Regions from separate parts of the Niveibacterium sp. genome, predicted to be linked through region 2. Evidence: predicted binding sites of a transcription regulator. Region 2 holds the regulator's gene; each other region holds the start of a gene.
The links. Region 2 encodes sigma-54, which starts transcription at its own class of promoters, with help from an activator protein. Its sites were predicted from a motif close to TGGCACGCTTNCTGCTNA; they were not measured.

Region 1: ACE3P0_RS14260 (PEP-CTERM sorting domain-containing protein) is a predicted target of sigma-54. The motif match lies at 2,060-2,077, and genes of this name have one in related genera.
Region 3: nifB (nitrogenase cofactor biosynthesis protein NifB) is a predicted target of sigma-54. The motif match lies at 4,727-4,744, and genes of this name have one in related genera.

Annotation. Positions count from the first base shown of each region.
Region 1 is NZ_JAYRDJ010000021.1:28,844-38,841, reverse strand. It holds gene ACE3P0_RS14270 (TIGR00266 family protein) at 1-492, opposite strand, end outside; gene ACE3P0_RS14265 (M48 family metallopeptidase) at 467-1,663, opposite strand; gene ACE3P0_RS14260 (PEP-CTERM sorting domain-containing protein) at 2,108-2,914, shown strand; gene ACE3P0_RS14255 (CbbQ/NirQ/NorQ/GpvN family protein) at 3,003-3,818, shown strand; gene ACE3P0_RS14250 (hypothetical protein) at 3,811-4,197, shown strand; gene ACE3P0_RS14245 (4Fe-4S binding protein) at 4,204-5,247, shown strand; gene ACE3P0_RS14240 (nitric oxide reductase activation protein NorD) at 5,251-7,239, shown strand; gene ACE3P0_RS14235 (hypothetical protein) at 7,534-8,364, opposite strand; gene ACE3P0_RS14230 (glutathione S-transferase N-terminal domain-containing protein) at 8,533-9,231, opposite strand; gene ACE3P0_RS14225 (YciI family protein) at 9,405-9,821, shown strand; gene ACE3P0_RS14220 (VOC family protein) at 9,910-9,998, shown strand, end outside.
Region 2 is NZ_JAYRDJ010000006.1:32,079-42,076, forward strand. It holds gene recA (recombinase RecA) at 1-589, shown strand, start outside; gene recX (recombination regulator RecX) at 610-1,059, shown strand; gene lptB (LPS export ABC transporter ATP-binding protein) at 1,046-1,768, shown strand; gene ACE3P0_RS06425 (RNA polymerase factor sigma-54) at 1,785-3,260, shown strand; gene hpf (ribosome hibernation-promoting factor, HPF/YfiA family) at 3,272-3,595, shown strand; gene ptsN (PTS IIA-like nitrogen regulatory protein PtsN) at 3,714-4,181, shown strand; gene hprK (HPr(Ser) kinase/phosphatase) at 4,168-5,112, shown strand; gene ACE3P0_RS06445 (PsiF family protein) at 5,186-5,659, shown strand; gene cutA (divalent-cation tolerance protein CutA) at 5,771-6,118, shown strand; gene ACE3P0_RS06455 (protein-disulfide reductase DsbD) at 6,129-7,961, shown strand; gene ACE3P0_RS06460 (TetR/AcrR family transcriptional regulator) at 8,208-8,801, shown strand; gene ACE3P0_RS06465 (alkene reductase) at 8,886-9,986, shown strand.
Region 3 is NZ_JAYRDJ010000034.1:31,067-41,064, reverse strand. It holds gene ACE3P0_RS17670 (response regulator) at 1-60, opposite strand, end outside; gene ACE3P0_RS17665 (response regulator) at 63-1,565, opposite strand; tRNA gene ACE3P0_RS17660 (tRNA-Thr) at 1,675-1,750, shown strand; tRNA gene ACE3P0_RS17655 (tRNA-Met) at 1,815-1,891, shown strand; gene draG (ADP-ribosyl-[dinitrogen reductase] hydrolase) at 1,989-2,930, opposite strand; gene ACE3P0_RS17645 (ferredoxin) at 2,940-3,185, opposite strand; gene nifB (nitrogenase cofactor biosynthesis protein NifB) at 3,200-4,696, opposite strand; gene trmA (tRNA (uridine(54)-C5)-methyltransferase TrmA) at 4,850-5,941, opposite strand; gene ACE3P0_RS17630 (VOC family protein) at 6,194-6,562, shown strand; gene ybaL (YbaL family putative K(+) efflux transporter) at 6,701-8,422, shown strand; gene ACE3P0_RS17620 (hypothetical protein) at 8,570-9,328, shown strand; gene nifA (nif-specific transcriptional activator NifA) at 9,397-9,998, opposite strand, start outside.

The sequences.
Region 1 (9,998 bases), on a different contig from region 2:
AAGGTGGCTGTTGTCGACGATGTACTCACCGTCGATCTCCTTATCCAGCAGCGCACCGTAAGCGCCGTACCACAGCGTGCCGCTGCCCTTCACGACGGTGCGGAACAGGCCGTCGCCGGCAATCCACGACACGAAGCCGGCAAAACCGACGCCCAGCTTGAGCCCTTCGGTGCTCGCGAGATACGCGCCGGGTTGCAGGTAGAAGGTGTCGTTGTGCAGTTCCAGCGCACGGATGCCGCCCGGCGTCGGCTGCACCAGCGTCAGCGAGCGCGGCGCCTTCGTGGTGTTCTTGAAGACGTTGACGAACAGCGTCTCGCCGGCGAGGTACTTGCGCAGCAAGCCTGCGAAGAAGCCACCGTTGAAGCGCGCCTGCAGGTCGAGATCCGCCGACATGCTGCTCATCGCGTCGGATTCGGCGACCACGCTGTCGCCGGGCGCGAGCGTCAGGTCGACATAGGAAAAAGCATCACTGCCGCGGATTTCCGCTTTCATCGTCGTCTTTCGTCGTAGTTGTACTTACAAACTGTTGAACTTGCGCCTTCAGCGCCGCAAAGGCCGCGCGGTCGTCGCGCCAGGGGCTTGCCGGCAGCTTCGCCAGCCGCGCCTGCAGCGTGGCGATGCGCTCGTCGGTGTCGGGGTGGGTGCCGAGGTAGGCCATTGCGCCACGCGCGGCACTCTGTGCATCGGCGTCGCCCAGTTGCTTGAGCTGTCTGCGCTCTTCTTCGCGAATCGCGCCGAAGAAGCCGATCAGGCCAGCGGGGTTGATCTGCGCGCGCGTCAGCAGGTCGAAGCCGGCGCGGTCGGCCTCGCGTTCGAAGTCGCGCGAATACTTCTGGTTGATCAGCATCGGTGCCGCACCGGCGACCGCGGCAATCAGGCCGGAGGCATCGCCAATCAGCGCCTGCGCCACCGCATACACGCCAACGCTCTTGATCACCGAACGCAGGCCGTGCTGTTCGGTCACGTGCGAGATCTCGTGCGCCAGCACGCCCTGCAGTTGATCCGGCGACGCCGCCTTCAGAATCAGGCCCGAATGGATCACCACTTCCCCGCCGGGCAGCGCGAAGGCATTGAGGCTGGGGTCGTTTATCACATGGAAGTGATAGCGGTAGCGGCTGCCGGCCTGCGCCACCAGCGGGGCGACGAGGGGCTGCAGCAGCGCATCGGCGGCCTTGTCCGGCATGAAGGTCTTCTGCACGCGGAACTGCTTGATCGCGGTGTCGCCGAGCGACTGTTCCCAGTCCGCCGGCAGGCGCCGCGCCACCACCGCGCTGAGGCCGTCGAGCGACAGGTAGAGCGCGAGCGGCAGCAGCAGGATCAGCGCCAGCACTGCCGCAAGGCTGCCCCAGCCGAGCAGGCGACGCTTGCTGCGGTGTCGCCGCAAGTGCTGCACCGCCGGGTGATCGGCCAGCGCAGGGTGCGTCAGCAGCGCGTGGTCGCTGGTGTAGAACTGCCAGGCCGGCAGCGCCGGGTGGGTGAGGAAGATCAGGCGGTCGCTGGCGCCGCCCAGGCTCAGCTGTAGCCCTTCCAGCGGCAGGTCCACGGCCTGGCCGCCGCCGTTGAAGTGAAGCCGCGCGGCGTCTACGGCCAGTTGCCCGCCGCTGCGCCCGCCGGGCAGTTGCTCGTTGAAGGCTTGCGCTTCGAATGCGCGATCGGGGCTCATCGGGGGAATGGCTTCTCGGTCATCCATAGGTTGTGCCGCGCGCTCGGCCGGCTTGGCAGCCGCGGCGAGAGCACGACAGCTCTTGTGGCAGCACCTTAGAACAAGCGCGGCGAAATCGCAGCGGGCGCGCCGCCTGGGGCGTGCTCAATTTGGGCAAACGCAGGCGATTCCCTGGCGCACGCAGGCAAATCGACAAATTTATCGAAGTCGCATTTTCTTACAGCTTATAGGCTTTGGAAATTACCACCGATCAAGCCGACCAACGGTCGTCCCGACTCCGCCAGGGTTTTTACGTGGCAAATTTCACGGAAGCGGGATCGGAATGTGAATTCGTTCCTGTCGACAAATTTGCCAAATACATTCATGCATTTGCGGCGATCGTCAGATTTGCGGTACTGGCACGTTTGCTGCTCATACAGCGCATCACTTTCAGGTGGATACGCCATGTCTTTCCGACCCGTCGCCCTGCTGTGCCTCGCGCTCGTGTCTCACTCTGCCGCCGCCTACGTCATCGACGGTAATCTGCAATCCGACTGGTCGATCAACAAGGCGACCATGACGCCCGGCGCGAGCGTCAAGGGCTACACGGTCGAGGACTGGACGCGTAACGGCAGCGGCTACCTGACCCCGGGCTACGGCGGGCAGGCCTACGACGCGGAAGCGCTGTATGTCGATTACGACGCCACTTACCTCTACCTCGGCCTGATCACCGGGCTCGACCCGGCGACCCGCATGGGCAACAACACCTACGCGCCGGGCGATTTCCTGATCGACTTTGGCCGCGACGGCAAATTCGAATACGGCTTCACCACCACCGCGATCAAGAACGCCAACGGCAGCCTGTACCGCCCGACGATCCAGGTCGGCTCGCTGTATCGCGTCGGCGACGCTGCGAACGGCTGGTACTTCGGTTTGTGGGATAACCAGAACACCGCGTACGCACACGGGCGCGACCCGGTTGCCGTGAAGGCCGGCACCCAAGTTGGCAGCGGTCAGATCGCCATCAGCGGCCCGGTCACCGGCTACGGCCAGTACAGCAGCGACACGCACTACATGATCGAAGCCGCGATTCCGCGTGCGCTGTTCGGCGCCGACTGGGGCCTGCCCTTCGATGTGCAGTGGTCGATGCTGTGCGGCAACGACGTGATCAAGGCCGACCCGCCGCTGCCGACGCCCGAGCCGATGAGCTTGGCACTCGTCGGTAGCGCGCTCGGCGCACTGGCGCTAAGCCGCCGTCGGCGCGCCACGTAAGGCAGCATCGCGGCCGATTCTCGATCGCGCACGGCGGCCGCCGTGCGCAAATTGCCGCGAATCAAGGAAGCACCGGGGCGCGCAGCCGATGCTGCGCCTCATGAACGCACGCATCGAAACGGAAGCCACGCTTCCCTACTACGCCCCCAGCGGCGACGAGGTCGCACTCTTCGAGCAGGCCTGGCGCAACCGTTTGCCGGTGCTGATCAAGGGCCCGACGGGCTGCGGCAAGACACGCTTCGTCGCGCACATGGCCGCAAAACTGGGGCTGCCGCTCTACACCGTTGCCTGCCACGATGATCTGTCGGCCGCCGATCTGGTCGGCCGCCACCTGATCGGCGACGGCAAGACCGTGTGGTGTGATGGCCCGCTGACCCGCGCGGTGCGCGAAGGCGGCATCTGCTACCTCGACGAAGTGGTCGAGGCGCGCAAGGACACCACCGTGGTGCTGCACCCGCTCGCAGACGATCGCCGCGTGCTGCCGATCGAGCGCACCGGCGAGCAGCTCGAAGCACCGCCCGGCTTCATGCTGGTGGTGTCGTACAACCCCGGTTACCAGAACTTCCTCAAGAGCCTGAAGCCTTCGACGCGGCAGCGCTTCGTCAGCCTCGCCTTCGACTTCCCGGCCGCCGAGCGCGAGGTCGGCATCCTGACTGGCGAAACGGCCTGCGATCCGATGCTCGCGCACCGCCTGGTCTTGATCGCCGGCAGCCTGCGCACGCTGAAGGATGTCGACCTTGAAGAAGCCGTGTCGACACGCCTGCTGGTCTACGCCGCACGCCTGATCGGCGCCGGCGTCGCGCCGCTGGTGGCCTGCCGCGCCGCGATCGTCGAAAGCCTGACGGACGACCGCGAAATCGCCGGGGCCCTGATGGAAGTCGTCGCCGCCACGTTTGGTGTCTGAGCCCAACGTGCCGATGCGCGACGCCGACGACCCCCGCCCGCTCGCCGTCGCCGCCGAGGCGCTGTACCTGATCAACCTGATGCTCGCGCCCGGCCTCGCCTTCCTCGTGCTCGCGTGGCTCTGGTGGCGCCGGCGCGCCGGTGCACATCCGGTCGCGCGGGTGCATCTGGAGCAGGCCTTTCGCGTCAGCCTGGTCGGCGGCGCGCTGATCTTCACCACGCTGGTGATCGGTGCGATCGGCGGCTTTCACGGCCCCGGCGTGTGGGTCGTCGTGATCCTGTACTTCACGGTGGTCCATTCATCGCTGATCCTGCTTGGCGTCGTCGGCCTCGTCAAAGCGATCAACCGCGAAGCCTGGCGCTACCCGCTGGTCGGCTGATACGCCATGTCCGCACCCGCCACCACGCCACGCCGCGTGATCCCCATCGCCAGTGCCAACGCGCCGCGCCGGCAGCACCTGCAGGCACGCCGCACGCTGTTTCAGGCCGGTTTCTTTGTGTTGTTCATCCTCGCGCCGGTGTTCAACCTGCTGCGTTATGACCTCATTGCCGGCCATGCCTGGTTCCTCGGCATGCCCTGGCACATTGGACTGGACGACTTCGCTGCCGGCCGCATCGATGCCGCAGAGGCCGCCACGCAGGTGGTGCTGAAACTGCTGCTGCCTATCCTTGCCACCGCCGCCCTGGTGCTCGGCGTAGCCTGGCGCTGGGGGCGGCTCTATTGCGGCTGGCTGTGCCCGCACTTCTCGGTGGTCGAAACGGTAAATCGGCTGATGCGCCGCGCCAGCGGCAAGCACAGCGTGTGGGACGCCCACCCCGGCCCGCTGCTGCACGACGGCGGCGAGCGCTGGCTGATCCGCCCGAACGGCAGCACCGAGCGGCTCGACGCCCGCTGGTGGTGTGTCGTCGTGCCCTTCGCAGTCGGCTTTGCCTTCATCTGGGCAGTCGTGCTGCTGACCTACCTGCTGCCGCCTTTCGAGATCTATCACAACCTCCTCAGCGGCGCGCTCACCCGCAACCAGGCGCTCTTCATCGGCGTGGCGACGCTGGTGCTGAGCGGTGAATTCCTCTTCGCACGGCATCTGTTCTGCCGCTACGGCTGCGCGGTCGGCATGCTGCAAAGCGTGGCCTGGATCGCCAACCGCCGCGCGATGGTGGTTGGCTTCGCACGCGAGCGCGCCGCCGATTGCGCCACCTGCCCGCAAACGCTGGGCGCCGGTGAAACCGCCTGCGCCGACGTTTGCCCGATGCGGCTGAACCCGCGCGATCTAAAGCGCCGCATGTTCGCCTGCACGCAGTGCGCGCAGTGCGTCGTCGCCTGCGATGCGATACAAGCCGACAACCCGCAGGGCAGCCTGCTCGAATGGACCAGCGGCAAGGCCGCCGCCCGCCGCGAAGGCGGCTTTGCCCACGAGAAACACCGGGAGTAGTCGATGGAAGAAGTCGTAGGCGCCGCATGGCACCGCTTCATCACCCGAATCGCGAACCGCAGCTACCCCGCAGCCGCGGTGCAGCTCGACGAGATCACCACGCTTGCCGGGCCGCTGCTGCGCGCCTTCGGCGGCGAACCGGGGCTACGCGTCGCGGCCGCCGGCGAAACCCGCCACAGCGCGCGGCGCAGCCTGCTCCAACGCGTCGCTGCAAGCGGCGACAAGACGATTCACACCGCGCTCGACAACGAAACGCTGCGCCTGCCCGAAACGATCGCGCTGTTCCCCGATCGCGCGCGCAACCGCGAGCTCTACCTGTGGCTGATCGCACTGGCCGGTGAAGTCAGCCGCACGGGCGGCCACGAAGGACCACCGCAACAGCCCAACGCAGCAACTACGCCCGATCTGGCGCCGCCGCCCTCGCTGTGGGCGCGCGCACGCGACGTCGCCCGCGCACTGGTGCTCAAACGCCCGCTCGAATGGGACAAGGCCGATACGCGCACCCACGCCGCGCGCGATGCCTGGCTGCAGCTGAACCAGCACGCGGTAGCCGCGGTACTCGCGCGCTACCCCGGCCTCGCCTCACGCTACGGCCGCCTGGTCGATGCGCACCTCGCGCAGCGCCCAGACCCCACCGCGCTGCCGGCCGACGAGGCCGCCGCCGAACGTGCGATCCGCAGCGCGCTCGCTGCGCCCGGCAGCATCAGCCAGTTGCCCGCCGCGACGCGCGACCCACACCCGGTGCCGCTGTGGCTGATGCCCGCACTCGACAGCCCGCCCCCGCAGCCGCTGCAGGGCGAAACGGAGGCCGACACCGCAGACGGCGGCGAAACCAAGGCGGAAGTGCGCGAACGCAAACAAGCGCGGCGCGAGGAATTGCCGGACGGTCGCGACGGCTTCGTGCTGCCCTTCCGCGCCGAAAGCCTGCTCTCCTGGGCGGAGTATGTGCGGGTCAACCGCGCCACCGACGAAGGTGATGAAGACGCTGCCGGCGCGGCGCGCGAGATGGATACGCTGGCCGTTGCGCGCGGTGGCGAAACCTCCACCGCCAAGGTCCGCTTCGATCTGGATCTGCCCGCCGCCGCGCAGGACGACCTGCCGCTCGGCCCCGGCATCGCATTCCCCGAATGGGACTGGAAGCGCCGCGCCTTGGTCGACGACCGCGTACGCGTGCAGCCGATGCGCGCCCGCGACGCGCACAACACCGAACTGCCCGAACCGCTGCGCCGCGCCGCGCGCCGGCTGCGCGCCCAGTTCTCTGCGCTGGCGCCACAGCGGCGCTGGCTGCGCGGCCAGCAGGACGGCCCCGAGCTGGACCTCGACGCCCTCGTGCGCTGGCAGGCCGAACGCGCCGCCGGCTGCGTGCAGCCCGAACCCGGTGTGTACGCCGCTCCGGTGCGCGCCGCGCGCGACCTCGCCTGCCTCGTGATGGCCGATCTGTCGCTCTCCACCGATGCGCATGTCAGCGACACCCACAAAGTCGTGGACGTGGTGCGCGAAAGCCTGCTGCTGATGGGCGAAGCGCTCAGCGCCACCGGCGACCCGTTCGCCTTCTACGGCTTCTCGTCACTCAAGCGCAACCATGTGCGGGTGCATACGATCAAGGAATTCGACGAGGCTTACGACGGCGCCGCGCGCGGCCGCGTGCAGGCACTCAAGCCCGGCTACTACACCCGCATGGGCGCCGCGCTGCGCTTCGCCACCAAGGTGCTTGGCGAACGCCCCAACGCAATGCGGCTGCTGTTGCTGCTGACTGACGGCAAACCGAACGACATCGACCACTACGAAGGCCGTTTCGCGATCGAAGACACCGCCGCCGCCGTGCGCGAAGCCCACCGCGCCGGCCTGCGCCCCTTCTGCGTAACGATCGACCGCGAAGGCGCCGACTACCTCCCCCACCTCTTCGGCCCGCACGGTTTCGTCGTGATCCGCGATCCACAGGAGCTACCGCAGCGCTTGCCGCAGCTGTATGCCCAGCTCACCGCGGGTTGAAGGCAGACAACGCGGAGCATTGCGCCGTCGCGGTTTACCGAGTCAGCTGAGCGCGTCGGAATGCACTCAGAACCCACAAAAGCAAGGGGAACCTGCAGTGAACGTGCTTCCCTGCTGAGTCTCGCCGGGTTGGTGTGAATTCCGGGGCAGATAACCTTCGGGTCAGGGCACCGCCGACCACGATGCAAGTCGTGACCAACCGGTCGTATCGGGTCTTTCCTACCACGAGCCGGCCCCGTCGATGAAGGCTCAAGGGAAAACCAAAGGTCAAGGCGACCGATATGTCGCAGCAAACTAGAGTTGGTCTGCTGTTCCGGTCGGAAGCCCAACCCCAACGGCCCGAAAGCCGACCCGACACCCTCCAACTCGTAACCCGTTCGCGAGATCCAGCCCCAAGAACGTTACAGTCCGCCGATTAGGGCCATCACCCGGCTCGATGACTGGTAGCACATGAAAGCCATCAGAGGATGCAACACCGATCTGCACATGACCACCAACATCGTCCTGAATGTTGTCATGCACCATTGCAGCAAGCGTCGTAAGGACGCCAGGATCTGAATGTGTGGCTGCGAGCTGGGAGTGTAAATCTAGGAAGGCCCTCTCTCCGCTACCAAGAAGATGAAAGCGACCGGGTTCGAGCAGCAGTTGCCCGATGACCATCCGCAGAGTGCCATCCGTCTTGTTCGGAGCGATTGCAAAGCCCCGATATTCTCGCGCGACGGGGCAAAAACCAAAGATCAACGCCTCGAACACGACATCTCGGTTCTGGCGGCTCGACATGTCTCGGATGGTGGTCTCACCAATTGAGCGTAGAAGCTCGGCTACCGCCTCAACAGGCACGGAGTACATGCCTTCAGACTCATCGAGGAGATTCTGCGTGCAAGCTGTCAGCACAGCGTGGGAGCTGACAGCAGCAAGAGTCGAGCCGGCGAAAGCGAATCCGAGGCTGTGTCGGTGAACAACGTCAAACTTTGGCCCCCCGACATGCTTGTGGCACAGGATGGGGACCGGAAGGATCTTTGATGCAGCATCTGTTAGCGCAGCAAAGTTGCCAGTGACCCGTGCGTCGGAAGCACACCAGAGTTCCTGATAGCGTTCTCGGTACCACAGCGCAACGATCGTCATCGCTCTACCTGTATCGTCGTAGGACGTAGAGCTTGTCGCCGCTGTCTGCTCTCCGTCTTTGTGTAGGACACTCTTGATTGGCTCGCGAAGCGTCGGTCAACATCGGCGGCGGAAGCCAGTCACAATCGGCGTGACACTCGGCCTCCTCCGAATCACTTCGCGAATCATTCAAGCAGGAACCACCAACCCACGCACCACTGCCGGCCTTGCCAAAAAAGCATCCAGCACACGGCGCACGTTGGCGAAGCGTTCGAACTCGACCAGTTCGCCAGCGCCGTAGAAGCCGATCAGGTTGCGTACCCAGGGCAGGATCGCGATGTCGGCGATCGTATATTCGTCGCCCATGACCCAGTCGCGCCCGGCGAGGCGTTCGTCGAGCACCTTGAGCAGGCGTTTCGACTCGGCCACGTAGCGGTCGCGCGGGCGCTTGTCCTCGTAGTCCTTGCCGGCGAATTTGTGGAAGAAACCGAGCTGGCCGAACATCGGGCCGACGCCGCCCATCTGGAACATCAGCCACTGCAGCGTTTCGTAGCGCGCGGCGAGGTCATCCGGCATCAGCTGGCCGGATTTCGCGGCGAGGTAGATCAGGATCGCGCCGGATTCGAACAGTGCCAGCGGCTTACCGCCGGGGCCGTCCGGGTCGAGGATGGCCGGGATCTTGTTGTTCGGGTTGAGCGACAGGAACTCGGGCGACATCTGGTCGTTGGTCTCGAAGCTGACCTTGTGGGCTTCATACGCGAGGCCGGTTTCTTCCAGGGCGATCGACACCTTCACGCCGTTGGGTGTCGCCAGCGAATAGAGCTGGATGCGGTCGGGATGCCGGGCGGGCCATTTGCGGGTGATGGCGAACTGGCTGAGGTCGTTCATGGGAATTCCTTGATGCGGGGATCGAGGCGTTCAAGTTTGCCACGGGCGGACACGCCCTTGCAGGAACCGGCTCTCCGTTCCGCGGGCGATGTCGCAAATGTCGATTTCGCCACCGTTCGTACGTCGTAGGGGTGTACCCGGCGCGCCGTGTCGGGACTGACCCGGAGCCCGACATGCGCTATCTCATCCTCGTCAAAGCCACGCCCGATTCGGAGCGCGGCGCCATGCCCGACGAATCCCTGATCGCCGAGATGGCCGCCTACCATGAAGACCTGGCGCGCGCCGGTGCGCTGCTCGATGCCTCGGGCCTGTACCCGAGCGCCGAGGGCTGGCGTGTCCGTTACGGTGAAGCCGGCAGCGAACTGCGCGTCGGCCCCTTTGCGCCAGCCGAATCGCTGATTGCCGGCTATACCTTGATTCAGGCCCGCAGCCGCGAAGAAGCGCTCGAATGGGCGCGCCGCTTCCCGAACCCGGCAGGCGGTGGTCGCCCGGCTGAAATTGAAGTGCGTCCGCTGATGGGCCTTGAAGCCTTTCCGCCCTCTGACGCGCTGTCGCGCTTCGAGGCGCTCGGCATCGGCGGCAAGGATTGATCGGCGGATGTCGAATTTCGCGTAGCCCACACGTCGTACACAAGGAGCCCCTCGCGCTCCCGCCCCACCCCCAAGCAAGGAGAGCCCCATGAACACCACGCAGACCGCCGTACAGAAGATCCCCGCCGGCATGCACAGCCTCACACCACACCTTGTCTGCCGCAACGCGGCCGATGC
Region 2 (9,998 bases):
GGTTGCTGCGCTGACGCCGAAGGCCGAAATCGAGGGCGAGATGGGCGACCAGCTGCCCGGCCTGCAGGCCCGCCTGATGTCGCAGGCACTGCGCAAGCTGACCGGCAACATCAAGCGCACCAACACGATGGTCATCTTCATCAACCAGATCCGCATGAAGATCGGCGTGATGTTCGGCAACCCGGAAACCACGACCGGCGGTAACGCGCTGAAGTTCTACGCCTCAGTGCGTCTGGACATCCGCCGTACCGGCACGATCAAGAAGGGCGACGAGGTGATCGGCTCGGAGACCAAGGTCAAGGTCGTCAAGAACAAGGTCTCGCCACCGTTCAAGGAAGCGCACTTCGACATCCTCTACGGCGAAGGCATCTCGCGTGAAGGCGAGATCATCGACATGGGTGTCGAGCAACGCTTCGTCGACAAGAGCGGCGCTTGGTACGCCTATAACGGCGAGAAGATCGGGCAAGGCAAGGACAATGCGCGCGAGTTCCTGCGCTCGCATCCTGAGACTGCACGCGAAATCGAGAACAAGATCCGCGTTCAGTTGGGCCTGCCCGAGCTGCCGGCCGGGGAAGCTGCCGCGGCCTGAACGGGCCACGAAGACAAGCGATGAGCAGCGACGAGCTGAAAGCCCGCGCGCTGCGCACGCTGGCGCAGCGCGAGCACAGCCGGGCCGAATTGGCGCGCAAGCTCGCGGCGCATGGCGAGCCGGAAGCGGTCGAAGCGGTGCTTGAACGGATGAGCGAACTGGGCCTGCTGTCCGACGCCCGCTTCGCCGAAAGTTATGTGCGCAGCCGCGCCGGCAGGCTGGGCCAGCGACGCATCCAGCACGAGCTCGCACAGCGCGGCGTGGATCAGGACACGATCAGCGACGCGCTAGCGAGCGAGTTGGGCGAAACAGAGCTGGAACGCGCCCGGGCCATATGGGCACGCAAGTTTGGCAATGTGCCGGGCGATGCAAAGGAATGGGCGCGCCAGGCGCGCTTTCTGACCGCCCGCGGATTCTCCGCGGAGGTCGTGAGAAAAGTGTTGAAAGAGCCGTTCGATGAGTCTGCTTAAGGTAGGCGGTCTATCCAAGCGCTACAAGGCGCGCACCGTCGTGCGCGATGTTGGCTTCGAAGTCGGCAGCGGTGAGGTCGTCGGCCTGCTCGGCCCCAACGGTGCCGGCAAGACGACCTGCTTCTACATGATCGTCGGCCTGGTCCGCGCCGATGGCGGCAATATCATCCTTGACGACAAGGAGATCACCCACCTGCCGATCCACAAGCGGGCGCATCTGGGCTTGTCCTACCTGCCGCAGGAAAACTCGGTCTTCCGCAAATTGACGGTCGCCGAGAACATCCTCGCGGTGCTCGAACTGCAGAAGCTGCCAAAGGATCAGCTCACGGCCCGGCTCGACCAGCTGCTGGGCGAACTGGGCATCACGCACCTGCGCGACGCCACCGCGATGTCGCTGTCGGGGGGCGAGCGCCGCCGCGTTGAAATCGCACGCGCGCTGGCCACCAACCCGCAGGTGATCCTGCTCGACGAGCCCTTTGCCGGCGTCGACCCGATCGCCGTGATCGACATCCAGAAGATCATCCGCTTCCTGAAGGATCGCAACATCGGCGTGCTGATCACCGACCACAACGTGCGCGAGACGCTGGGTATCTGCGATCGCGCCTACATCATCACCGAAGGGGTGGTGCTCGCCAGCGGCCGCCCTGACGAAATCGTCCAGAACGACAAGGTTCGCGAGGTCTACCTCGGCGAACATTTCCGACTCTGATCGCGCAACCCCTACGATGAAGCCCTCGCTCCAGCTCCGTATCTCCCAGCAGCTCGCGCTGACCCCGCAGCTGCAACAGTCGATCAAGCTGCTGCAGCTATCGACCCTGGAGCTCAACAGCGAAATCGAGCGCATGCTGCTCGAGAACCCGTTGCTCGAACGCGAAGACGCGGAATCGGACCCGGAATCCTGGGGCCAGTCCGCCACCACCCCGAGCGGCGACGAACGCACCGACACCGCCAACGATGTCGCCGCGGAGGCAGCGGAGACCTCACCCGAACCGAGCGAACCGAGCTTTGACGATGCCGGCAGCTACGACGACGGCCCCACCGAGTGGTCCGGCGAAGGCGGCGGCAGTGGCAGCGGTAGTCGCGACGAGGACGACGAGACGGACTTCCAGGAATTCCGCGCGGCGCAGACCAGCCTGCGCGACCACCTGGATGAACAAGTCGCCCTGATGCCGCTGTCGGACCGCGATCGCGCGCTGCTGCGCTTCATGATCGAAGCGCTCGACGACGATGGCTACCTCACCCAGCCGCTCGAAGAACTGCTCGAACTGCTGCCACCCGAATTCGAAGTCGACGTCGACGAGTTGCAGATCGCGTTGGCGCATCTGCAGAACCTTGACCCCACCGGTATCGGCGCCCGTTCGCCGGGCGAATGCCTGAAGCTTCAGTTGCGTTTGCTACCCGAGAGCACAGCGCGCGATGCGGCGATGGTGATCGTCGAACAGCATTTGGAGCTGCTTGCCGCGCGGGACTTCGTGCGCCTGAAGCGGCATCTGGGTTGCAGCGACGAGACCCTGCGCGAAGCGCATCAGCTCGTCTGCAGCCTCGATCCACGCCCCGGTGCACGGTTTGCCGCAATCGAGACGCGTTATGTGATCCCGGATGTGATCGTGCGCAAGGTACGCGGCCACTGGAGTGCGACACTGAACCCGGACGCAATGCCCAAGCTGCGGATCAACCAGCTCTACGCCGGCATCCTGCAGCAGCACCGTGGCTCGGCCGGATCACTGGCCGGGCAGTTGCAGGAGGCGCGCTGGATGATCAAGAACGTACAGCAACGCTTTGACACGATCCTGCGGGTCTCCCAGGCAATCGTTGACCGCCAGCGGCAGTTCTTCGATTATGGGGACGTGGCAATGCGCCCGCTGACGCTGCGCGAAATCGCAGAGCAGCTTGATCTGCATGAATCGACGATCTCGCGGGTGACCACACAGAAGTACATGGCCACGCCAAGAGGTATCCTTGAACTGAAGTATTTTTTCGGCAGCCACGTCGCCACGGATTCTGGCGGCGCGTGTTCAGCTACGGCGATTCGTGCGCTGATTCGCCAGCTGGTCGCGGCAGAGGATCGCAAAAAACCGCTTTCCGATGCGCGGATTGCCGAGCTTCTCGGCCAGCAGGGGATAGTCGTTGCGCGACGTACCATCGCAAAGTACCGCGAGTCGCTCAACATCCCGCCGGTCAGCCAGCGCAAGATGATCTGAGAGGATAAATCATGAACCTGAACATCACCGGACACCATCTCGAAGTTACCGCCGCCCTTCGCGACTACGTAACGTCGAAACTGGATCGCGTGATTCGCCACTTCGATCATGTCACCAGCGTGAACGTGATCCTGTCGGTGGATAAGCTGAAGCAAAAGGCGGAAGTGACGGTACATGTACGCGGCAAGGACATTTTCGTCGAGAGCATCGAGGAAGATCTGTATGCCGCAATCGACGCCATGACGGACAAACTGGACAGGCAGGTTCTCAAGCACAAGGAAAAGTCCTACGATCACGGCCACGAGGCGCACAAGCGCCAGTCTGCAGAATCGTAATCACGGTCGCTCTAGTGAATCCCGGCGCGTAAGCTTGCGGAAAGCCCCCGCGCCGAACATGAGCTGACCCCGGATCTGCGCGCCTTCGGGCGCGCAGTGCATTTCTGAACCCCCAAGCATGAATCTCATCGCCCCGCTGCTGCCGCCGTCCAATGTGCTCGTCGACCTTGACGCGAGCAGCAAGAAGCGCGTTTTCGAACAGGCAGGCCTGCTCTTCGAAAACCATCAGGGACTCGCGCGCAGCGCTGTCTACGACGCGCTATTCACACGCGAGAAGCTCGGCTCTACCGGGCTCGGTCAAGGTATTGCGATCCCGCACGGCCGCATCAAGGGCCTGCGCGACGCCGTCGGCGCCTTCATCCGCCTCGCCCAACCGGTGCCCTTCGAGGCGCCGGACGGCAAGCCGGTGAACCTGATGTTCGTGCTGCTGGTGCCCGAAAGCGCCACCGAACATCACCTGCGCCTCCTGTCGGAACTGGCGCAGATGTTCTCCGACCGCAGCTTCCGCGATGCCCTGACGCTGGCCAGCGATACATCCGAGGCACACACCCTGTTCGTGAACTGGAACCCGAATGCGGCGAACTAGCGTCGCCCGCATCTACGAGGACAACCGCGATCGGCTCGGCCTGAGCCACCTCGCCGGCCCGCTCGATGTCGAGGTGCAGGTCCCGAACGAGAAGGTGTGGCCGGCCGAACTGGTCGGCCACCTCAACATCATCCACCCCAACCGCATCCAGGTGATGGGCGAAGCGGAACTGGGCTGGATTCGCCGCCAGGCACGCGACAAGGTGCAGCATCAGCTTGAAAGCATCTTGCTGGCGCATCCGCCGGCGATGATCGTGGCGGATGGCTGTGAAGTGCCGCCACTGATCCAGAGTGCATTCGAAAGCGCACGCGTTGCGATGTTCACGACCTCGGCCGAAACGGCGCGGGTGATCGATTCGCTGCGCACCTACCTCGCGCGCAACCTCGCCGAAAAGACATCGCTGCATGGCGTGTTCATGGACGTACTCGGGCTCGGCGTGCTGATCACTGGCGATTCGGGCGCAGGCAAATCCGAACTGGCGCTGGAACTGATCTCGCGCGGCCACGGCCTGGTGGCCGACGATGTGGTCGAGGTTTCGCGCATTGCGCCTGGCGTGCTCGAAGGGCGCTGCCCGCCGATGCTGAAGGACTTCCTCGAAGTCCGCGGCCTCGGCATCCTCAACATCCGCACGATCTTCGGCGAGACGGCCTGCCGTCGGAAGATGAAGCTCAAGCTGGTCGTGCATCTGCACCGTCAGATCCGCGGCGAGAGCCCACAGATGCCCCGCCTGCCACTGGAAGACGACATGCAGGACATCGTGGGGGTGCCGACGCGGCGCGTTACCTTGCCTGTCGCGGCCGGCCGCAACCTTGCAGTGTTGCTGGAAGCGGCGGTGCGAAATACCATTCTTCAGTTACGTGGCATAGACTCGATGCAGGAATTCGTTGATCGCCAGCGCTCGGCGCTGGATCTCGACGAAGAAGACCTGTAAGCCGACCGTCTTCACCGCGGCCGCGTGATCCGCGGCCAACATCTCGCCCAAAATCTCTCTCCGGAGGCCTTGCATGAAGAAGCTCGTGATCCTGGCTGCAGCACTGGCCGCGCAGTTCGCGTTGTTCCCCGCCCATGCCGCAGACGAAGCCAAGAAGCCGACTGCGCAGCAGGAAAAGATGAAGGTCTGCAACGAAAAGGCGACCGGCATGAAGGGCGACGAACGCAAGAAGTTCATGAGTGACTGCCTCAGCGCAAAGCCGGCCGCAGCCGCCGAAGCCGACGCGAAAGCGCCGACTGCGCAGCAGGACAAGATGAAGGTCTGCAATGAGAAGGCGGCAGGCAAGAAGGGTGACGAGCGCAAGAAGTTCATGAGCGAATGCCTCAGCGCAAAACCTGCGGCGGCCGACGCACCCGCGGCGGACGCCAAAACCGAGGCCAAACCCGCCGGCTCGCAACAGGACAAGATGAAGATCTGCAACGAGAAGGCGACCGGCAAGAAGGGCGATGAGCGCAAGAAGTTCATGAGCGAATGCCTCAAGGGCTAAGTTCGATCGCCTCAATGAAAACCCCGCCCGATGGCGGGGTTTTTGTTTGGCGCCAAGGATTACCGCTCAAGCGCCGCTAGAATTCAGGGCCGGATATGGCAGGAGACGGCGATGGCCGAGCCAGTGCTGATCGTGATGTGCAACTTCCCCGACGCAGCAAGCGCCGAGCGCGCCGCGCACAGTCTGGTGGAACGTCGGCTCGCGGCGTGCGTCAACATCCTTGCGCCGATTCGCTCGGTCTATCGCTGGCAGGGTGCCATCGAGCAGACCAACGAAGTGCCGCTGATGATCAAGACCACCGCCTCCCGTTACGCCGCGCTTGAAGCGGCACTGCTGGCGGAACACCCCTACGAGGTGCCGGAAATCCTCGCAGTGGAAGCAAATCGTGGTGCGGCGGCCTACCTGCAGTGGGTGGCCGACGCGACCGAACCTGACGAACATTTGCCCGACGGGCTCTAGACACAAACCGATGAAGTTCCTGATTTCGCTGTTGCTCTGCAGCTTCACGACAACCGCGCTGGCGGCCCCGGACCTGCTTGAACCCGAAAAGGCGTTCAGCGTTACCGCACAGGCGCAGGACGCACATACCGTATCGCTGCAATTCGCGATCGAGAAGGGCTACTACCTCTACAAGCACCGCTTCGCGTTCGAGCCGCAGGACGCTTCGCTGAAGCTCGCAGCCGCCAGCTATCCGGCAGGTGAGCGCAAGCAGGACGAGTTCTTTGGCGAGGTTGAGATCTTTCGCGGCGATCTGGCGGTCAGCGTCCCGGTCGCGTCGGGCGAAGTGCGCGATGGCCAGCAGTTGAGCGTGACCTACCAGGGCTGCGCGGATGTGGGCGTCTGCTACCCGCCGCAGACCACCCTCGTGACGCTGGGCGGCGCGGATGGCGGCGGCTTGCTGTCGCGAGCGCTCGGCAAGCTCGGCGCGCGCAGCGACGCCGCCCCGGCGGTGAGCCCCGGCGGTCCGGCCATCGCAGCGGCGGCGCCGGTCAGCGCGGACGAGAGCGGGCGCCTTGCGGGGCTGTTACGTACCGGCAAACTCTCGCTGATCCTGCTCAGCTTCTTCGGTGCCGGCCTGCTGCTCGCCTTCACGCCGTGCATGCTGCCAATGCTGCCCATCCTCTCCGGCATCATCGTGGGCCAGGGCGCGCATGTCACGCGTGCGCGCTCGGCCGCGCTGGCAGGGGTGTACGTGCTCGGCATGGCGCTCACCTATGCCGTTGCCGGCGTCGCGGCCGGGCTGTCCGGCACGCTGCTGTCCGCGGCCTTGCAGAACGCGTGGGTGCTCGGCGGCTTCGCTGCGATCTTCGTCGTGCTCGCCTTCGCGATGTTTGGCTTCTATGAACTGCAGCTGCCCTCGGCGCTGCAGAGCCGCCTCTCGGACCGCGCCAACCACCAGCGCGGCGGCTCGGTGCTGGGAGTTGCCGTGATGGGGGTGCTGTCGGCCTTGATTGTCGGCCCCTGTGTCGCGGCGCCGTTGGCCGGCGCCCTGCTCTACATCGCCAAGACCGGCGATGCGTGGCTCGGCGGTTTCGCGCTGTTTGTGATGGCGCTTGGCATGGGCGCGCCGCTGATTCTGATTGCTGTTGCAACACGGGGCCTGCTGCCGCACGCCGGCCCGTGGATGGAGTCGGTCAAGCGCAGCTTTGGCGTGATCCTGCTCGCGCTCGCGCTGTGGCTGGTCACCCCGGTGCTGCCGCAAGTGGTCGTCATGCTGGCCTGGGCTGCGCTGGCCATCGTCTGCGCGGTGTTCCTGCATGCGCTCGACCCGCTGCCGCCGCAGGCCAAGGGCGCGCGGCGCTTCTGGAAGGGCGTCGGCGTGCTGCTGCTGATCGTCGGCAGCGCGCTATTGATCGGAGCCTTGGGCGGCAGCCGCGACCCACTGCAACCGCTCGGTTTCCTGCGTGGCGCGACGGCTGCTGAAACAAGTACCAAGCTCGCGTTTCAGCCGGTCAGCAACGTTGCGGAGCTCGATGCGCGGCTCGCCGAAGGTCGGCCGGTGATGCTGGATTTCTACGCAGACTGGTGTGTCAGTTGCAAGGAGATGGATCGCTTCACGTTCAGCGATCCGCGTGTCGCGGCCGCGTTGAAGGATACGGTGCTGCTGAAAGCCGATGTTACCGGCAACACTGAAGCGCATCAGGCCTTGCTCAAGCGCTTCGGCCTCTTTGGGCCGCCGGGCATCGTGTTCTTCGACGCCGCCGGTAAGGAAATCGCTTCGACGCGCGTCGTCGGTTTTCAACCGGTGGAAGACTTTCTTGCGACGCTCGCCACCCGAGACACGCAAAAAAGTGGGTCGTGAAGCCCCCGCCTCACGACCCGATACGACTACCGACCACGAACCTCGGATCCGTGGCTTGGACCACCGGAGCCGAAAATCCCGCCACAAGGGAGCCATGCAACGGGACCGGGGCGCATTCTGCCTTAAAGGTTCGGCACCTGTCTATGCATTAGGCATTTTCTTTGTGATTCTTGGCAGAGCCTGAGGCACGTCTGAGCGACGACGGCTGCTTGCACACTAGACGACCGGTCTAGTATGATCTGCCGCATGAACCGGACCACCGACACCCGCGAGCACATCCTGCAGACCGCCGAGAGCCTGATCCTCGGCAAAGGCTTTGCTGCGGTCGGCCTCGGCCCGATTCTGAGCGCCGCCGGCGTACCCAAAGGCTCGTTCTATCACTGGTTCCCGTCGAAAGAAGCCTTTGGCGTTGCCTTGCTGGAGCGCTACTTCGAGCGCTACCTTGAAAGCCTGGACGAGCGTTTCGGCAGCTCAGCGGGCACCGGACGAGCGCGCGTGCTGGGCTATTTCGCTGACTGGATGGACCGCCAGCGTGATGGTGGCTGTGCCCAACAGTGCCTTGCCGTGAAGCTGGCCGCGGAGGTGGCTGACCTGTCAGAGCCGATGCGCCAGGCGCTCGCAGTGGGCACGCGGCGCATCACCGCACGCATCGCAGGCGCCCTGCAGGCCGCATCGCAGGACGGATCGCTGCCGGCGGGCGCCGACCCGGCCAATCTGGCCATCACGCTTTACACGCTGTGGATCGGCGCAAGCGTGCTGACCAAGGCACAACGCGATGCAGCACCGTTCGAGGCCGCCTGGGCCCACACGCTGCATCTGCTCGGCGCCGACCTGCACTGAAGTCATGAAGCCATGTTTTCCGAACGACTGCGCCCGCCCGCTAGCCGACCGGTCTAATCACAACACCCTACTCGGAGTCATACGATGAACGCTGACAAGCTGCTGCAACCGATTCAGGTTGGAAACCTGACCCTGCCGAATCGCATCTTCATGGCGCCGCTGACCCGCCAGCGCGCAAGCCAGCCGGGCAACGTGCCCACCGCGCTGAACGCAACCTACTATGCGCAACGCGCATCCGCTGGCTTGATCGTCACCGAGGCCACCCAAGTGATGCCCGAAGCCCAGGGTTACGCCTGGACGCCCGGCATGCACACCGACGCCCAGCAAGCGGGCTGGAAGCTCGTAACCGACGCGGTCCACGCTGCGGGTGGCCACATCGCGCTGCAGCTCTGGCACGTCGGCCGCATTTCGCACCGCCATGTACAGCCGGACGGCAAGTTGCCGGTCGCACCGTCCGCGATCCAAGCCAACGCGCAGACCTTCGTCGTGCATCCGGACGGCAGCATGGGCATGGTCCAGACCGACCTGCCGCGCGCGCTCGAAACCGAGGAACTGCCCGGCATCGTCGCCGCCTTCCGCGCCGCGGCACGCCGCGCCGTCGATACCGGTTTTGACTTCGTCGAGATCCACGGCGCCAACGGCTACCTGCTGGATCAGTTCCAGAGCACCGGCCCGAATCAGCGCACCGATGCCTACGGCGGCAGCGTGGAGAACCGCGCCCGCCTGACGCTTGAAGTCGTGGATGCAGTTGTCGCCGAAATCGGCGCTGCGCGCACCGGCATCCGCCTGTCGCCCTTCGGCACCTTCAATGACATCGCCGACGCAGAAGCGGAGGCAATGGCCTTCTATCTCGCCGAGCAGCTGAACGCACGCAAGCTCGCCTACGTGCATATCGCCGAGCCGGACTGGGCGGGCGGCCCGCAACTGGCGGATGCCTTCCGCGCCGGGCTGCGTCAGCGCGTCAAGGGAACGCTGATCTTCGCTGGCGGCTACACGCTGGAGAAGGCCGAAACGCTGATCGCGAGCGGCGTGGGTGACGCTGTAGCGTTCGGCCGCCCGTTTATCGCCAACCCGGATCTGCCGACCCGCTTTGCCAAGGGCGCTGCGCTCAACGCCCCCGACGCGTCGACCTTCTACGGCGGTGCCGACAAGGGCTACACCGACTACCCGAGCCTCGCGAGCTAAGCCGGTAACAAA
Region 3 (9,998 bases), on a different contig from region 2:
GCCCTGGCGCACGATGGCGTGGTCGTCGGCTATCAGTACACGTATCGTCGGTGCGTTCATGCTCAACCTCGGGCGTTTTCCTGCAGCGAATGGGTACCCGGCTGCGCAACGGGGGCGCGCAAAACCATCTGAGTGCCGTGGGGCGACAAGGCGCGGATGTCAACGCTGCCACCAAGGCTTGCTACACGCTCACGCATGCCGCGCAAGCCGAAAGAGCGTGGTTTCGAAAAGTCCGCGCTGCGGATGCCGACGCCGTCGTCGGTCACCTGCAGCAGCACTTCGTCACCTTCCTGCATCAACCGCACCGTAACCTCTTTCGCCTGGGCATGCTTGGCGACGTTGGTGAGGGTCTCCTGAAAGACGCGGAAGATCGCAATGCTGGCGTCCTCGGCGCATTCGATATCGTGGTCCGCACACAGCACGTTGCAGCGAAGCCCGGTGCGCAGGGAGAAATCCTCTGCATGGCTCTCAATTGCTGCGGCAAGCCCGAATTCCTTGAGGATGCCCGGGCGCAGCTCGCGCGCAACGCGGCCCGCCGTGGTGATCGCCTCGTCGACCAGCCCTGCGATGCGCTTGGCGCGCGCCCCTTGCGCCGGATCGCTCTCAAGTCGGCTCGCAAGCAACGACAGTTCAATCTTGATGCCCACCAGCAGGCCGCCGAGCACATCGTGGATGTCACGCGCAATGCGCTCCCGCTCCTCCTCCTTCACGCTCTGCAGGTGGTTCGACAACTCGGCCAGCTGGGCACGCGATGCCGACAAATCGGCTTGAGACTGCTTGCTGTGGGTGATGTTCCACATCACGCCTTCCCAGCGCGTTGATTGCGAATCCAGCCGGGTTGGCGTTGCGCGCAGGTTGATCCATTTGACGTCGCGTCCGGGGACGCGGATACGGCCTTCCCAGTTCAGCGTCGCGAGTCGCGCGGAGCACTCCGCCAGCGCTTCATCCAGCCCGGGCCTGTCGTCTGCCAGCACCATCCCGAGCAGTTGGGCGCCATCGCCGATCAGCGCATCGAGCGGTACCTCAAACAAAAACAGCGCGCCTTCACTCAGGTACTCAATTGAAATGCGCCCGTCGTCGTTGCGGGTCATCTGGAATGCCGCGCCCGGAATGTTCGCGGCGAGAGCGCCAAGTCTCGCTTCATGATCCCGCGCAGCTTCGATCGCCGCCAGGCGTTCGCTACGCATGCGCGCCTCACGCAACTCGCGCTCGACGGCTGGAATCAGCCGATCAAGCCGGTCCTTGCTGAGGTAGTCCTGAGCCCCTGCACGCATCGCAGACGAGGCCGTCTCATCATCGATCGTTCCAGAGATGATGAAGAACGGCACGTCGATCTTGCGCGCCTGCACCTGCTCGAGCGCGGCGATGCCCGAGAAGCCCGGAAGCTTGTAGTCCGAAAGAATCAGATCCCAAGAGCCTCGACTCAGCGCCGCATCCAGAGCTTGTGGTGTCTCGACCCGTTCAGAGATCACATCGAAACCGGCACGGCGCAGGCGCGCGAGTAGCAGGATCGCGTCGTCCTCGTTGTCTTCCACCAACAGAACACGGAGTGTCTGACGCGTCATCAATGTGCTTTCCTGAGGCCGCCATGAAGGAAATGGTGCGCAGCGGAAAAAGATAGCACGACAGTCGTAGCATCCGCAGCGCGAATATGTATAATCCGCCACCTCCGGCGCCGGCATAGCTCAGTTGGTAGAGCAGCGGTTTTGTAAACCGAAGGTCGTGGGTTCAAGTCCTACTGTCGGCACCAAAAAATTTATTGAATTCGTGGGTTGACATTAAAAACGCGTTAATCCATAATTCTTCTTCTCCGACGCGGGGTGGAGCAGTCTGGCAGCTCGTCGGGCTCATAACCCGAAGGTCACAGGTTCAAATCCTGTCCCCGCAACCAGTTTGAAGCGAAGGCCCAATCACGAAAGTGGTTGGGCTTTTTGCTTTGTGCCAGGCGTTCTCGCCCCGCGCTTTTGCGGTTCGGAAATCGCCGTGCATCAGGCTTTGGCGAGCCGGTCGGCGTAGGTTCGGCATTGCGCGGCAATGGTGGCTTGCAGGGCTGATTGCCAGTAGCCCGGCAAGCACTGCTCTCCGTACAGCGCACCGAGTATTGCGCCTGTGATGGCGCCGGTGGTGTCGGCGTCGCCGCCGCGGTTGACGACGTCGATCAGCGCTGCTTCGAAGTTGTCGGTGGTGTCGATGGCTTGCAACACCGCGCGCATGGTGTCGACGATGTAGCCACTCGGGTTGAGTGCTGGCTTGCCACGGAAGTGGAAGGCGGGCTGAGTCTTCACGAGTTCATGGGCGAGGGCGATCACGCCGCGGATGCCGTGGCCGACGATGCCCGCCTGGATCATGCGGACGACGCAGACGGTGGCGGCGTCGGTGAGTGGGTTGTGATGCGTGACGCGTGCTTGCGCGATTGCGGCGTCGTGCAACGACTCTGAGGGCGCGCCGAGCAGTGCGATTGCGACCGGGGCGCAGCGCATGGTGGCGCCGTTGCCTGCGTCATCGGAAGGTGGCACGCAGGCTTCACCGGTGCGCCGATAGCGTGTGATGCCGCGCCGTACCGTGTTGCCGACGTCGACCGGCTTGCTGCGCATCCATGCGTCGAACGCGCGGGCGTAGTCCTCTGCAGTCGGATGGCGGTTGCGGATCAGCGCTTCGGCGACGGCGAAGGCCATGGTGGTGTCGTCGGTGACCTGACCGGGCGCCAGCTTGAGCCAGCCGCCGCCGCGGATCTGCGTGTGGCGGCCATACTGCGTGCGAATCTCGCGCGGCGTCATGAATTCCACCGTGGCGCCCAACGCGTCGCCGAGCGCCAGACCGAGCAGTGCGCCCCGCGCGTGCGCGCGAACGCGCGCGGCTGCTTCGGCTGGCGGCCAAGCGATCTGTGGCGTCGGCCATGGCATTTCCCGCGCTTCGTCCGGGTGAGCCACGATGCGGACTCATCCGTCGCGGGCAGCCGGCGACAGCGAGCCGGGCGGGTTAAGGGGCGTGCCCAGTTCGTCGATGATCACGCCCTCGATCGGGCAGATCGCGGCGCACTGCGGCGTGGCGTGCGTGTCGATGCACTCGGTGCAGCGATCGGAGTTGATCAGAAAATGTGGCCGGGCTTCGAAGATTGCCTGGTGCGGACACAGCGTGACACAGGCCCAGCAATTGACGCAGCCCGCAACGATTTCGAGTGCCATGCCGCTACCCCGGGTTAAGCGCGACGCTGGCTGGCGGGCGCAGCCGCGAGTTGCCCGTTGTCGAGCATCGTTTTCCACGCTTCGTGCAGCGCTGACGCGACGGGTTCCATTGCGTGGGCGCCGTCGGGGCGGATGCCTGCGGCTTCGAGCTTGCTCCAGGGTTCGATACCAATCCGGGCGCAGAGCATCACTTCGCAGTCGGACAGCGCGGCCAGCGTGCGGGCGAGCGTGTTGTCGGCTTCGCCGCAGTCCGCCTCGCCACCGCAGTACTGCGCGGCGGCGCGAGTGCCCAGCGCCCGGATCTCCTCGGCGCTGACCTCGAAGATATGGAAGTGCTTGGCGTGACCGAAGTGGGTGTCGATTTCCGCCCCGGTGCTGCTTGCCACGGCCATGCGTACAGCCCGGCCGATGTTTGCGACCGGACGGTGAAGTGCGATCACCTGCGCGCTGGCGTCATGGCGCGCCGCGCGCTTTTCGGCCAGTTCGGCATTGATTGCGGCGCGTAGTGCGAGCCGGCGACCCATCGCGGCGTGCTCGTCGATCTGCATCGCCTCGACTTTCTCGAGCGTGAACTCGGCGCCGCGATCCTCACCGAGCATGCCCACCGCGTCAGCCCTGCATTGCTGGCAGTGGCGCATCATGTTCATGTCGCCGGCGCATTCGTCCTGCAAGGTTTTGAGCTCCTGCGGGGTAGGGCCGCGCTGGCCGGTGAGGCCGAAGTGCGTGCCGTGCGCTGGGTCGGATATCAGCGGCATCACGTTGTGCAGGAAGGCGCCTTTTGCGCGCACGATGCGTGAGACTTCCTTCAGGTGCCGGTCGTTGATGCCGGGAATCATCACCGAGTTCACTTTCACCAGAATGCCGCGTGCGACCAGCATCTCAAGCCCGCGCAGCTGCTGCGCGATGAGGATCTCGGCGGCTTCGCGCCCGGTGATCCGGCGGTGCTGCCAGAATATCCACGGGTAGATCTGCGCGCCGATGTCAGGGTCGATGCAGTTGATCGTGATCGTGACGTGGTCAACGTGATACGCAGCGATCTGGTCGACGTACTGCGGCAACATCAGCCCGTTGGTGGAGAGGCACAGCTTCAGGTCCGGCGCACGTTGCGAGAGTTCGGCGAAGGTGGCGAAGGTTCGCTCGGGATTCGCGAGCGCATCGCCGGGGCCGGCGATGCCTAGCACGCTCATCTGCGGAATCGCGGCCGCCACTGCGAGCGTTTTCTTCACCGCCTGCGCCGCGGTCAGTACCTCTGACACCACGCCAGGCCGCGACTCGTTGCTGCAGTCGTACTTGCGGTTGCAGTAGTTGCACTGGATGTTGCAGGCCGGGGCGACTGCGACGTGCATGCGTGCGAAGTACTTGTGTGCTTCTTCGGAGTAGCAGGGGTGGTCCTGCACGCGCTGCGCGACGCTGGCATCCAATTCGTCGATCTGACTCGCGCTGGAGCCGCAGCGCCCGCTGGCGCATCCGCTGGCCTTGGTGGCCGTGTTCGGGGGGGTAGGCGTCGGCATGAGGCGCTCCGGAGGATGTGTGTCTCCGGTTCAGCAATTGCCGTGCCGATCTGCGCGAACAGTGCTGCGGCGGGCCGTCCGCGCGGTTGGCCCGCCGCAGTGTCGCTTAGCCTACACAGTGCGATGTGGGAAAGCGCACAGGTCGGGTCGTGCTCAGCCCCGGCGTGTGAGCAGCAAACCGCATTCGAGGTGATGGGTGTAGGGGAACTGGTCGAACACCGCGGCGGCGTCGATCCGGTGGGTTGCGTGCAGCGCCTCGACGTTGTCGCGCAGCGTTTGCGGGTTGCACGAGATGTAGAGGATGCGATCGAAGCCCGCCGCCATCTTCAGCGTGGTTTCGTCAAGGCCGCTGCGTGGCGGATCGACGAACAGGGTGCTGAAGCGATAGCTGTCGAGGTCGATGTCCTTGAGGCGGCGGAACGGCCGCACCCGCGCCAGCGCGTCGCTCATTTCGTCGCTCGAAAGCCGCGCGAAGGCGACGTTGCCGACGTCGTTGGCTTCCAGATTGTACGCGGCTGCGCGGACCGAGGACTTGCTGACCTCGGTGGCCAGCACGCGCTCGAAGTGCGGCGCCAGCGCGACGGTGAAGTTGCCGTTGCCGCAGTAGAGTTCCAGCAGATCGCCGCCGAGGGTCTTGGCTTGCTGGCAGGCCCAGCCGAGCATTTGCCGGTTCATGCCGCCGTTGGGTTGGCTGAAGCTGCCCTCGATCTGCTGGTAGCGTAGCGGGCGGCCATCCACCTCAAAGGCCTCAAGTACCCAGTCGCGCTCCAGCACGATCTTCTGCTTGTGGCTGCGGCCGATCAGCAGTACCTGCATCTTCGCCGCCAGTTCGCGTGCGGCGGCCTCCCAGGCTTCGTCGAGCTTGCGGTGGTAGATCAGCGTGATCAGCATCTCGCCGCTGAGCGTCGAAAGGAAATTCACCTGGAAGAGCTTGCGCTTGAGCTCGGGCGAGGCGATCACCGCGTCGCGCAGCACTGGCATCGCGGCACAGATCGCGGCCGAAGCGGTCGGAAAGTCTTCCAGCAGCACCGGCTGTTTCGGGTCCACGGCTTCCCACATTGCGTAGTCGACACGGTCGCCGTGGTGCCACATGCGGAACTCGGCCCGCATCCGGTAATGCTGCGCCGCCGATTCGAACACCGCGGGTTCGGGCAGGCCGAAAGGCGCGAAGTCACGTTTGAATTGCGCCACCTTGGGGGCGAGTTGGGCGGCGTAGCTGTCGGGGGTGAAGCTGGGCTGAGACATGGCGATGCGAAACCGGGATGAAACAAAGGGCGCAACGATACCGCGTTGGCGGCCATGATGGGGCGGAACGACCCCGGCTGGTGCTACTTCGCGCGCAAGCGGACCTGCCGAGCCTCTATGAGATGAAGCAACGGCGCCCCCTGCAATGAAACAGGGGCACGATTGGCTTGAAGCGGGGGCGACGGTATCCGATGCTTAGTTCAGGCCAAAGTGCGACGGTGGCCGTCCCAGATCTTTGAAGGAGAGGCAAACATGCAACGCAATCCGGTTGGTTGGTTCGAAATTTATGTGCAGGACATGGCCCGTGCCAAGGCGTTCTACGAGGGCGTATTCGGTGTGTCCCTGCAGGCGTTGGAGAGCCCTGGCATGGAGATGTTGGCCTTCCCGATGGCCGATGTGCCGGGCGCCTCGGGGGCACTGGTGAAGATGGATGGCTGTCCGTCCGGCGGTAACAGCACGCTGGTGTACTTCAGTTGCGCGGACTGCGCCGTTGAGGCGGCGCGGGTGAAGGCGGGCGGTGGCTGCGTGTTCAAGGAGAAGTTCGCGATCGGCCAGTACGGGTTCATCGCCTTGGTGAGCGACCCGGACGGCAACATGATCGGCCTGCACTCGATGCAGTGAAACGCCACGCACCGGGGCGCGTCGGGCATTGCCTGAACAAATCTTGTTCCGCCGGAACCTTTTTGCGCCGCGCGCGCTCCCTTACTTGGCGCTGCGATTCCCGTGGCGCGCCATACCTCACGAGGAACAGCCCGAACGATGCCCCATGACGTCAGCCTGATTGCCACCATTGCCGCGGGGTTCGGCCTTGCACTGCTGCTTGGATTCGCCGCCACGCGCCTGCATATGCCGCCGCTGGTGGGCTACTTGCTTGCCGGCGTGATGATCGGGCCGGCGACGCCGGGCTTTGTGGCCGATGTGGGGCTTGCGAGTCAGCTGGCGGAAATCGGCGTGATGCTGCTGATGTTCGGCGTCGGCCTGCATTTCTCGGTGAGCGACTTGATGGCGGTCCGCCGGATCGCGGTGCCCGGCGCGATCGTGCAGATCCTCGTGGCGGTTGCGTTCGGCATGACGACAGCGCTGCTGTGGGGCTGGAGCCTTGGTGGTGCGCTGGTGTTCGGGCTGTGTCTGTCGGTTGCCAGCACCGTGGTGCTGTTGAGAGCGCTGGAGGGCAGGGGGCTGCTGAAGTCGGTCAACGGCCAGATTGCGGTGGGCTGGCTGGTGGTGGAAGACCTTGTGATGGTGCTGGTGCTCGTGCTGCTGCCGGCGCTGGCCGGCGTGCTGCGCGGGGTCGAAGGCGGCGGCGCGGCGGGTGTCGCAACGAACGATATCTGGCAAACGGTGGCCGTCACCTTGCTCAAGGTCTGCGCCTTCATCGCCTTGATGCTGGTGGTGGGGCGCCGCGTGCTGCCTAAGTTGTTGTGGTGGGTTGCGCGCACCGGGTCGCAGGAACTGTTCACGCTCAGTGTGGTGGCTACGGCGGTCGGCGTAGCCTTCGGTGCGGCCAAGCTGTTCGACGTTTCGTTCGCGCTGGGCGCGTTCTTTGCCGGCATGATGATGCGCGAGTCGGAATTCAGCCATCGCGCGGCTGACGAATCGCTGCCGCTGCGCGACGCCTTCGCGGTGCTGTTCTTCGTATCGGTCGGCATGTTGTTTGACCCGTCTGTGGTATGGGCGCAGCCACTCAAGGTGCTTGCCGTGGTGGCGATCATCATGGTGGGCAAGACGATTGCGGCGGTCGCGCTGGTGCTGCTGTTCCGCTATCCGCTCAATACCGCGTTGACGGTAGGCGCCAGCCTTGCGCAGATCGGTGAGTTTTCCTTCATTCTCGCCGGGCTCGGCGTGGCACTCGGCTTGATGCCGGCTGAGGGCCAGAGCCTGGTACTCGCAGGCGCGCTGATTTCGATCGCCGCCAACGCCGCGATTTTCGCCGCGCTGGAGCCACTGCAGGCCTGGGTGCGCAAACGCTCGGCGCTGGCACGGCGGCTCGACCAGCGTGACGATCCGCTCGCGCAATTGCCGATGTCCACCGACCAGGCGCTGCTGACCGGGCAGGTGGTGTTGGTCGGCTATGGGCGCGTCGGCCGCCGCATCGCTGCGATGTTGCGCGAAGAGCACATCCCCTTCGTGGTAGCCGATGAGAACCGCGAGCGTATCGATGCGCTGCGCAAGGATGGCATCCCGGCGGTGAGCGGCGATGCCAGCACCCCAGAGGTGCTGATCCAGGCCCACATTGCGCGCGCCGCAATGCTGGTGATTGCAGTGCCGGATGCGGTGAGCGTACGCAAGATGGTCGAGATCGCGCAGACGCTCAATCCGACCATCGCCGTGGTGCTGCGCAGTCATAATGAGGAAGAGGCTGATCTGCTTGCCAGCGAGAGTCGCGCCAAGGTGTTCCTTGGCGAACGCGAACTAGCCCATGGCATGAGTGAGCACATCCGCTTGAGCTATCGTGGCGCAATCTCGACGGCGCGGCCCTAGCGCAATCCCGCCAAGCAGTAAGCCGGCGCCGACGCGATGCCGGGTCTACACTGGTAGCAGAAATGGCGTGTTGCCAAGGGCACGCGTCGACCGTTGTGAGCGTTACAGCCGCCGCGCTGCCCTCTTCTGATCTGCAAGGGGGACATCATGAACGCGATTCTTGAAAAACTGCGCCCGCAAGGGCCCGACACGGGCAAACCAGTCCTTGCCCGCAGCAACCGCATGCTTGCGGATCTGATCCGCGATCCGGCGGCCGAAGCGACTCCGGCGCTTGTGCAGTGGCTCCGCTCGCAAGGGGCGGGGGACCCGGCAGTGGTTGATAGACCGAAACTGCGCCCGCCGATCAAGGTTGGCCCCGATATTCCTCGTATCGATGTGATGGTGCTGATGGACTTCGACACCGATCTGGCAGGACAACCGGTACCCGAGGGGGCGCTGGCCAGCGAGGTGTATGGGCTCACGATGATCAACCCGCTCACCAGCGGCCCGGCCTATGTGCGCAAACAGGTTTACGTGGGTGGCTCGAACGGCGTGTCGATTCATGCGCCGGGCACCACGCCCTGCTTCTATGCGCGGGAAGGCGCGATCGATGTGCTGTTCGACAGGCCGACCGATACGGTGTCGATCGACGCTTATCCGGTATGCGAGACACCATGTCCGGGCGAGATGATAAACACCACCGGGCGGCCCTTTCTGGAGGCCTATGACCGTCAAGGCAAGCGCATTGCCGCGTCGTATTACGTCGGCACGTTGCCAGGGGCGTCGGCGGGCGATGGCTGGAAGACGCTGGCAGTCAGCATGCCGTCCCGCACCATTGCTCGGGTGCGCTTCTCTTGTCAGGCAGATGCTGCACAGTGGCCGAACAAGTCGTATTTCGACAACCTGCGCTATCACCTGGTGATCTGAGCGCCTGATTGCGCGTTTAACGACGGACTGCGAGGCACCCTGCTCGGGCCGCTTCGCAGCCGTCATGCTCAGAACTGCTTCACCTCGATGCCCAGGGTCTGCACGCGGTAGGCGATCTGCCGCGGGGTCATGTTGAGCAGGCGCGCCGCCTTGGCCTGAACCCAGCCGGCCTGTTCAAGCGCGGCGATCACGCGGCCGCGCTCGTCGAGATTCGGGTCGTCCAGATCGATACGGTTGGCCGCAGCAGCGGCAGAGAGTTCGCGCTGGCGGTCGATGCGGATCAACTCGCAGTCGATGTGGCCACTCTCCGACATCACCGCGGCGCGCTCCAGGCAGTTTTCGAGTTCGCGCACATTGCCAGGCCAGCTGTATTGCATCAGCCGCGTGATTGCAGATTCGCTCAGATCGAGCGGGCGCCCTTGTTGCCGGCCGATTCGGCCGATCAGGTGGCGGGCAATTTCAGGCACATCCTCCAGGCGCTCGCGCAGTGGCGGCACGGTAATCGGCATCACGTTGAGGCGGAAATAAAGATCCTCGCGGAACTTGCCGTCGTCGACCGCGTCTTCGAGGTCACGATGGGTTGCCGCGATGACGCGCACATCCACCTTCATCGTGCGGCCACCGCCCACGCGCTCGAGTTCGCCTTCCTGCAGTACGCGCAGCAACTTGG